DNA from 4 places in the Bradyrhizobium sp. WYCCWR 13022 genome. Region 1 is predicted to be linked to each of the others. Evidence: predicted binding sites of a transcription regulator. Region 1 holds the regulator's gene; each other region holds the start of a gene.

Region 1 (2,197 bases):
ATTGTAGCGTTTGGCTTGTCAGATACGACATCTCGTGCAGCGGTTCTGATCCCAAGAGTCCTCATGTACCGGCGTAAACGTTCGGGCGCACTTCGCGCGCCCGGCGAGCCTTAAGGGATTCCGGCGGCACGGGTTTTTCGAGGCTTAGGCATTCGTTGTGCGGCCCCAGGATGGCGGGCGCGCGGCGAAGGAAAGGGTGCCATGACGGTTTTGACCTGGTCCGACGATCGCGTCGAGCAGCTGAAAAAGCTCTGGGAGGCCGGACTTTCGGCCAGCCAGATCGCCGCCGAGCTTGGGAATGTCACCCGTAACGCCGTGATCGGAAAGGTGCACAGGCTCGGCCTGTCCGGCCGCGCCAAGAGCCCCTCGTCAGCGGCTCCGCGGCCACGCAAGGCACGTCCTGCGCAGCACATGATGCGGGTGAGCAGGCCGATCGCGCGCGGCAACACCGCACTGGCGCAGGCCTTCGAGGTCGAGGTCGAGGCCGAACCCGTTACCTACGACAACGTGGTGCCGATGAGCCAGCGGCTCTCGTTGCTCGAGCTGAACGAAGCCACCTGCCACTGGCCGGTGGGCGATCCCTCGAGCCCGGATTTCTTCTTCTGCGGCGGCAAGGCCCTGTCCGGCCTGCCCTACTGCGCCCAGCACTCGCGCGTTGCGTATCAGCCGGCAGCCGATCGCCGCCGCGCACCGGCCAAGCCCGGCACGCGCTGAGTACAGCTTGAGACCGACATCGTCCCGGCACCGGCCGGGGCGAAAAAGAAAAGCGCGCCGCCGAGCGCGCTTTTTTTGTTTTGCTTGCGGGCAGCTAGGTAGCTAGCCGGAGGCCTGCTCGGCCTTCGCGAAGCGATCGTCGAGCGCGTAGCCCGCGCCGCGGACGGTGCGGATCGGGTCCTGCTCGCGGCCGAGATTGAGCAGCTTGCGCAGGCGGCCGATATGCACGTCGACGGTGCGCTCGTCGATATAGATGTCGCGGCCCCAGACGCTGTCGAGCAGCTGCTCGCGCGAGAACACGCGGCCGGGATGCTCCAGGAAGAACTCGAGCAGACGGTATTCGGTCGGGCCGAGATCGATCGGCCGGCCCGAGCGCGCCACGCGGCGCTTTTCGCGGTCGAGCTCGATGTCGCCGAAAGCAAGCACGGTCGCGAGCCGCTCCGGGCTGGCGCGCCGCAGCAGCCCCTTCACGCGTGCCAACAGCTCGGGCACCGAGAACGGCTTGACGATGTAATCGTCGGCGCCGGTCGCAAGGCCCCGCACCCGTTCGCTCTCCTCGCCGCGCGCAGTGAGCATGATGATCGGCAGCTGCTTGGTGTCGGACCGCGTCCGCAACCGGCGGCACAGCTCGATGCCCGACAGCCCCGGCAGCATCCAGTCGAGCACGATCAGATCGGGGATGTGCTCCTTGAGGCGGGTGTCGGCGTCGTCGCCGCGCATCACCGTCTCGACGTCATAGCCGTCGCCTTCGAGGTTGTAGCGGAGAAGCTCGGTGAGAGCTTCCTCATCCTCAACCACCATAATGCGTGCGCCCATGGTCTGGTCGCTCCTTGCCTGATCAGGTGTTCGGGACCGTCGTGGCGAACGTCGTCATGTCGCCCTTCGGCCGCTTGTCGGTGATCGCCTGGCCTTCGATCATGTAGAACACGGTCTCGGCAATGTTGGTGGCATGATCGCCGATCCGTTCGATGTTCTTGGCGCAGAACATCAGGTGGATGCAGAACGAGATGTTGCGCGGATCCTCCATCATGTAGGTGAGGAGTTCGCGGAACAGCGAGGTGCAGATGGCGTCGACTTCCTCGTCGCCCTTCCACACCGCCATCGCCGCCGGCAGATCGTGCGCGGCATAGGCGTCCAGCACCGACTTGACCTGCTGCTGCACGAGGTCGGTCATGTGCTCGAGGCCGCGGAACAGTTTGAGCGGATGGAAATCCGTCTCCAGCGCCGCGACGCGCTTGCCCATGTTCTTGGCGAGGTCGCCGATCCGCTCGAGATCGGTCGCAACGCGCATCGCTCCGACGATCTCGCGCAGATCCACCGCCATCGGCTGGCGGCGTGCGATGGTGAGCACGGCGCGCTCCTCGATTTTCCTCTGCAGCGTGTCGAGCTCGGCGTCGATGGTGACGACGCGCTGGCCGAGCGCGACATCGCGGCGGATCAGGGCATCGACGGAATCGACGATCATGCGTTCGGCGATGCCGCC
Region 2 (2,197 bases), on a different contig from region 1:
TCGGTGCTTTCAGCCATCCGCGGATCGAGCCAGAGAGGCGTATCGTGATCGAACAGCGTCAACGCGATCGCGGCGGTGCCGCGCATCATCGTACCAGGTGTTCCCGCCATCGGCACGATACGCTGGACCGAGCCCGGCCGCGCCATCGCGTCCATGACCGAGCGAAAGGTCGATTGCGCCGACAACACCTTGTCGGCGAATCCCGGCGGCAGTTCCGCAATCGTGGTCATGGCCTCACCCCTCACCGCGCACCATGGTGTAGAAATCAACCTTCGTCGCCGCGGTCTCTTCCGCCACGCGGTTGCGCCGGACCATAAGCTGCTCGCGCAACGGTGCGATTACCTCGCGCTCGATCGCCGCGCCAAAATCACGCGACTGCACCAGCGCGTCGCACAGGGCGATCAGCCGCGCCTTCTCGCCATCGCGTCCGAGCGCATAGCCGAACCCGACCTCACCGCTGGCAAGGCGCACGGCTGCGCGCGACACCGTGGCTTCGCCGAGATTGAACGGCGCGCCGTCGCCGCCGACCCGGCCGCGCAGCATGACCAGACCGTTCTCCGGTTCGCGCAGATCCTGATGGCCGGGCAAGGGAATCGTGCGGAGACGGGCGGCGATCTCGCCCGCCTCCGCGTGCGCCAGCACGGCCATGGCGGCCTGACGCTGCGCTTGCTGATTGCTGTGTTGGCTCAACGAATCCACCGAACTTGCCGAATTAAAGTTGTCTATGATAATAGACAACTTGATACGGAAGCGCCATGACTGTTTCGTGACAAACGCATGATTTCTGGGCTAGGCTGGCCGCCGACATGAGCATGCAGGACACCGCCTCCTCGGGCGTCGCGCTGTGGCGCCTCGTTGCCGACGGCATCGAGCGCGGCATTGCCGATGGCCGCTTCGCCGCCGGCGACAAATTACCAGGCGAGATGGAGATCGCCGAAACCTATCGCGTCAACAGGCACACCGTGCGGCGCGCGTTGGCGGCGCTTGCGGAACGCGGCATCGTGCGCGCCGAACGCGGCAGCGGAACCTATGTCGAAGCGCAGAAACTCGCTTATCCCTTGCGCTCGCGCACGCGCTTCTCCGAGATCGTCGGAGCCGAAGGCCGCGAGCCGCACGGTCGGATGATCGAGGCGTCAGAGGACGTCGCAACCCGCGAGCTCGCTCGCGAGCTGGGCTTGAAGACCGGCGCACCGCTGGTGCGGATCGAGGCCATTCGCCTGGCCGACCGCACGCCGATCTGCGTCTCCACCACATGGCTCTCGGCGGAGCGGTTTCCGGGCGCAGGCACGGTGTTTTCGGCCACGCGCTCGATGACGAAGATGCTCGAGCATTACGGCATCAGCGACTACCGCCGCGGCGCTACGAGGATCACTGCCGGCATCGTCGATGCCACCGATGCCGTACGGCTCGACCTGCCGCTGGGACGGCCGATCCTGGTGGTTGACGCGACGGACCTCGATCTCCAGGGCAAGCCGCTGGTGACCAAGCATTCGCGCTTTGCGGCGGAGCGGGTGGAGTTTGTGGTGGAGCCGTAGGCGGGTCGCCTACTCTCCCACGCAATCACTTGAGAGATGGACTCGCGGAGAGTCCCCGCAAGCGGGGCGAGGCGAGGAATCAGGCCACCGCCCGTTTTCCGATAATCGCAAAGCGCAGCTTGCCCGAGACGAAATCGATCGCGGCGACGGCGACCAGGATCATCAGGATCAGGAACGACACCTTCTGCCATTCCAGCACGCGGATCTGTTCGGCGAGCTCGAGGCCGATGCCGCCGGCGCCGACGATGCCGATGATGGTGGCCGAGCGCGTGTTTGATTCGATGAAATAGAGCACCTGGCCGGCGATGACGGGCAACACCTGCGGCAAGAGGCCGAAGCGGATCTCGTGCAGCGCGCTGCCGCCGGAGGCGCGGATGCCCTCGACCTGCTTCTGGTCGGCGCCTTCGATTGCCTCCGAGAACAGCTTGCCGAACGCGCCGAAATCCGACACCGCGATGGCGAGCACGCCGGCGAACGGGCCGAGCCCGACCACGTTGATCCAGACCAGCGCCCAGATCAACGTATCGACGCCGCGAATCGAATCGAGGAAGCGCCGCACCGGAAAGCGCAGAAAGATCGACGGCACGACATTGCGCGCCGCGAACAGGCTGACCGGCAGCGCGAGCACTGCGGCGAGCGTGGTGCCGAGCAGCGCGATCGAC
Region 3 (2,197 bases), on a different contig from region 1:
GGCGACGACCGTGGCGCGTCACATCGACGGTATGCCTGTCGACCGGATTCCGCCGGCCTATCTCGCCAAGGGCAATTATTTCAGCTGCAACGCGCGCGCGCCGTTCTCGCGCCTGATCTATCCGGTGCCCGAGCCCGGCGGGTTAGGGGTGCATCTGACGCTGGACATGGCAGGACAGGCGCGCTTCGGCCCCGACGTCGAATGGATCGAGACCATCGATTACGAAGTCGATCCGTCGCGCGCCGAACGCTTCTATCCGGCGATCCGCAAATACTGGCCGACGCTGCCCGATGGCGCGCTGATGCCGAGCTATTCCGGCATCCGCCCGAAGATCGTGCCGCCGGCGGTGGCGACGCAGGATTTTCTGATGCAGGGTCCGCGCGACCACGGCGTTGCAGGGCTGGTCAATCTGTTCGGCATCGAATCGCCGGGACTGACATCGTCGCTCGCGATCGCGGACCACGTCGCGGAGCTCGCAGAGATCTGATCACCGCGCGAAGATGCTCGCGCAATGCGCACCTTACAGCAGGGACAAGCGCGAAGGCTCCCGTCCCTGCCTGAAAGGATACGATCAAACCTGACGCTGTTACGGGGGCTACTAGTGAAGCGTGTCGCCGGACTGCTTCAGTCGTTCGATCTGGTCCTTGACCAGTAACTTGCGGCGCTTCAACTCAACAATTTGCAGGTCGTCTGTTGAAAGGTGCACGAGAGCTTCGTGCAATTCGTTTTCGAGAATTTTGTGCTTCCGTTCCAATTCAACCAGATGTGCCTGAATTGTCATTCGAAACCTCCTCGGTAGGGGTGACCCTTGGATTCGATCCGGACGCGGAAGTGTACATCACCGATTCGTTCTGTCGATGGGTATCCGTCGTCGCATCGTCATTTTTGAAAATTCATATGTAATGAAGCGTGAGTACGGAACCGCGCGGCGAAAAATCCATGATATCAATGCGCTTATGCGGCGCGCTTGCGAATCGTCGAAATATCTTGCGAGAGAGCGGTGCGTGACGGTCGCAGATCGCTTGCGGTCACGCCGCGCAAGGGCGATAATTTCCACAGGGCGTCCACAGCCTTGATCTCAAGCCCATCGGTTTTCGGCCACCGCAGACATGACCCATGAAGACGAGCGTGAGCTCGAAGCCGAGCTCACCCGGTTGCAGCAGGAACACCGAGATCTCGATGCGGCGATCGATGCACTGCATCAATCGCCCGCTCCCGACCTTTTGCGGTTACAGCGGTTGAAGAAGCGCAAGCTATTGTTGCGCGACCGTATCGCCTTCATCGAAGACCAGATCACGCCCGACATCATTGCCTGAGCTGTGAGCGGCCGTGGATTGCCGCGATGAATCCGCTTGACTCGAAAAGAACAAAAAGAGAACATAAATACCGCCCGGACACCCCAGGAACCGCCCAAAGCAAACGCCCAAGGACAACCCGCAAGGACACCGCCGATGTCAGTCCCCGCCCTTCTCGACAACAGCCATTATGAACAGGCCTGCGACCAGGCGATCGCGATGTGCGACGGCAACCTGCGCAGCACGATCAAGGCGCTGATCATGGCCAACGAATACCTGGAAGCCGAGCTGGAGGAATTGCAGGCGGCGATTTCGGCCGGCTGCATTCCCGAGACCTCACGCAGCAGGAGTAGCGCTGCCTGAACTCACCGTTGGAGCAACGCCATGTCTGACGTGACCTACTACGTTGCAATGCCCTTCCTGATCGATGCCGACGGATCGCCTGTCGCGGGCACGGCTGAGGAATGCCAGAGCTCGACGGCCGCGTTGCGACGCGCCGAGGCATTGGCGCGCGGCGCCGGACATATCGGCGCAATCGCATTCAGCCGCAGCGGCGATCCCATGACCGGTGAATTCGGTGATGCCACGCTGCTGCGTAAATTCGGCAATGTGCCGGAAGATCTCGCGACACTGTAAAATCAGCTGCTGACAAGCCTGATCCGCGGCTCGTGCCGCCGCTGCGCTTTGCGCACATACATGGCGGCATCGGCCTCCTCCAGCGCGCGGGCAGCGTCGGACTGCGCGCCGAGCAGCGCGACGCCGGCAGAGGCGCCCGCGGCCACAAGCTGGCCGCGAAAGGTGAAAGACAGATCGTCGATCGCCTGCTCGAAGATGACAGCCTTCGCCTTGGCATCGGTCTCGCTGAGATTCCACAGCAGCAAGGCGAACTCGTCGCCGCCGAG
Region 4 (2,197 bases), on a different contig from region 1:
CCTTAGCTCGCCGCCCGCAGGTTCACCTTGCTCTCTGCAAGCGACGTCAATTTCCTGTCGGTCGCCTTCTCCTCCTCGAGGGTCTTGGCGAGCACGGCGGCGCAATCGCTGCGGCCGAGCTGCTTGGCCCAGGCAATCAGGCTGCCGTAGCGGACGATCTCGTAGTGTTCGGCGGCCTGCGCGGCGTTGATCAGCGCTGCGTCGAGCACCGCCTTGTCTGCGACCTCGCCGGCGGTCTCGTCGGCTTCCTCGATGATGCCGTCGATCGCCGGGCAGTCGACCGCCTTCACCTGGGCACCGTGCATCTTGAACACTTCCTCCAGCCGCGCGACGTGCTGCTTGGTTTCCTCGAGATGCGTCAAAAAGCCCTGCTTCAGCTGCGGATCGGTAGCCTTGTCTGCCATTTTCGGCAGCGCCTTGGTGAGCTGCTGCTCGGCGTAGTAGATGTCCTGGAGCTGATGCACGAACAGGTCGTTCATGGTCTTGATGTCTTTGGTGAACAGTCCCATCGTTCCGATCCTTGCAGGTTTCGGGAACACGACCGTACCGGCTTGCACGAAAAGCCTGTTGTTTCGCCGTGTTCGATTGCTGATGGGGCGCTAACCGGTGCGCGGCGCCGTCGTTCCAAAAAAGCCTCGCCGCGTTTGCGCCGGAACAAAGCTTGCGAGCGCAGGATTTGAGACCATCTCAATGAAAGGTTACGCGGTCGAGGCTCGGTCCCCGACTCATATGCTTAACGCGCGGGCGATGTGAACCATGTATGACAGAAACGGCCGATCCGGCGCAGAACCTGTCGTTGTCAAGGGCTGCACAAGTCGCTGTTTTTGCCTTAAATGAGCTACATCATGCCTAGCGATCGACGCCCTTTTCGGGCAGTGATCGCAACCGACCGGCCAATGTCTGGCCCGGTCGGTCTTGCCCCCCGCCGGGAGGATGAATGCACGGACTGCTGCCCGCGCTGAAGCGCGGCTTCAAGAGATGGATCGGCTGGCGACGGCTCGGAATTGCCGCGAGCGTGATGATCATCGCCTTCGCGGTCACCACGCTCGTGCGGACCCTCCACGGGATCGACAGGAACGCCATCCTCACCGCGCTGGCTGATATCCCGCGTGGCAATATCGGCCTGGCGGCGCTTTGCGTGTTCTTCGCGTTCTGTACGCTGACCTTCTATGACTTTTTTGCATTGCGAACGATCGGCAAGAAGCACGTGCCCTATCGCATCGCAGCGCTGTCGAGCTTCACGTCCTATTCGATCGGCCACAATATCGGCGCCACCGTATTCACGGGCGGCGCGATCCGCTTCCGGATTTATTCGGACTATGGGCTGAACGCGATCGACGTCGCGAAGATCTGCTTCCTCTCCGGCTTGACCTTCTGGCTCGGTAACATCTTCGTGCTGTCGATCGGCATGGCCATCCACCCGGACGCGGCCTCCTACATGGACCAGCTGCCGTCGTCGATTAACCGGCTGATCGCGTTCGGCGGCCTCGCCTCGATCGGGGCCTATCTGGTCTGGCTCTGCATGGGCGAGAAACGACGCGAGCTCGGCCAGAAGGGCTGGAAGGTGGTGCTGCCGTCAGCGCCGCTGACGCTGGTGCAGATCCTGATCGGCGTGGTCGATCTCGGCTTCTGCGCCTTTGCGATGTATCTGCTGATCCCTTCCACTCCGCCGATCGACTTCCTGTCGCTCGCCGTTGTGTTCATCCTGGCGACACTGCTGGGCTTTGCCAGCCATGCGCCCGGCTCGATCGGCGTGTTCGACGCCGCCATGCTGGTGGCGCTGCCCGAATTCGGCCGTGAGCAGCTGCTGGCGACACTGCTGGTCTTCCGTATTCTCTATTTCGTGATCCCGTTCGGTCTGGCCATCTCCATCATGGGCACCCGCGAGCTCTGGATGAACGTCGTCCAGCCCTGGCAGGAGCGACGGCGGCTGGCGGAGGCCTGCGCGCAGGCCAACCTGCCCAAGCAGGTTACGGCGATGGAGCATGAGCGGTCGCTGCGCCAGGCGAGCAAACGGTAAGGCCGGCCGCGACCTGCAAAGGCGACAGACGAAGGTTGCAGGCCGAACGGCAATCCTCTCTTATTTCCGCCTCAACTTTGCCGTTGAAGACGCGGGCCATGATCCCTGTTTCCCTTCGCCGATGTCTCGCGGGCGCCCTGCTGCTGGCAGGGCTCCTCGCCGTTTTGCCTCAGCCCG

Evidence for each region. Region 1 encodes PhoB, which activates phosphate uptake and scavenging genes when phosphate is short. Its sites were predicted from a motif close to TGTCATNNANCTGTCAT; they were not measured.
Region 2: the regulator PhoB is predicted to act here: its motif matches at 756-772, upstream of phnF (phosphonate metabolism transcriptional regulator PhnF).
Region 3: the regulator PhoB is predicted to act here: its motif matches at 867-883, upstream of QY049_RS16275 (YdcH family protein).
Region 4: the regulator PhoB is predicted to act here: its motif matches at 750-766, upstream of QY049_RS11235 (YbhN family protein).

What each region holds. Positions count from the first base shown of each region.
Region 1 covers NZ_JAUIZJ010000013.1:57,302-59,498, reverse strand. The annotation lists gene QY049_RS20390 (GcrA family cell cycle regulator) at 202-714, shown strand; gene phoB (phosphate regulon transcriptional regulator PhoB) at 817-1,530, opposite strand; gene phoU (phosphate signaling complex protein PhoU) at 1,553-2,197, opposite strand, start outside.
Region 2 covers NZ_JAUIZJ010000023.1:197,939-200,135, forward strand. The annotation lists gene phnH (phosphonate C-P lyase system protein PhnH) at 1-230, opposite strand, end outside; gene phnG (phosphonate C-P lyase system protein PhnG) at 235-699, opposite strand; gene phnF (phosphonate metabolism transcriptional regulator PhnF) at 807-1,535, shown strand; gene phnE (phosphonate ABC transporter, permease protein PhnE) at 1,615-2,197, opposite strand, start outside.
Region 3 covers NZ_JAUIZJ010000010.1:121,536-123,732, reverse strand. The annotation lists gene QY049_RS16280 (NAD(P)/FAD-dependent oxidoreductase) at 1-487, shown strand, start outside; gene QY049_RS16275 (YdcH family protein) at 599-781, opposite strand; gene QY049_RS16270 (YdcH family protein) at 1,110-1,316, shown strand; gene QY049_RS16265 (hypothetical protein) at 1,452-1,658, shown strand; gene QY049_RS16260 (hypothetical protein) at 1,680-1,931, shown strand; gene QY049_RS16255 (GGDEF domain-containing protein) at 1,934-2,197, opposite strand, start outside.
Region 4 covers NZ_JAUIZJ010000005.1:115,206-117,402, reverse strand. The annotation lists gene QY049_RS11240 (ferritin-like domain-containing protein) at 3-509, opposite strand; gene QY049_RS11235 (YbhN family protein) at 938-2,020, shown strand; gene QY049_RS11230 (hypothetical protein) at 2,119-2,197, shown strand, end outside.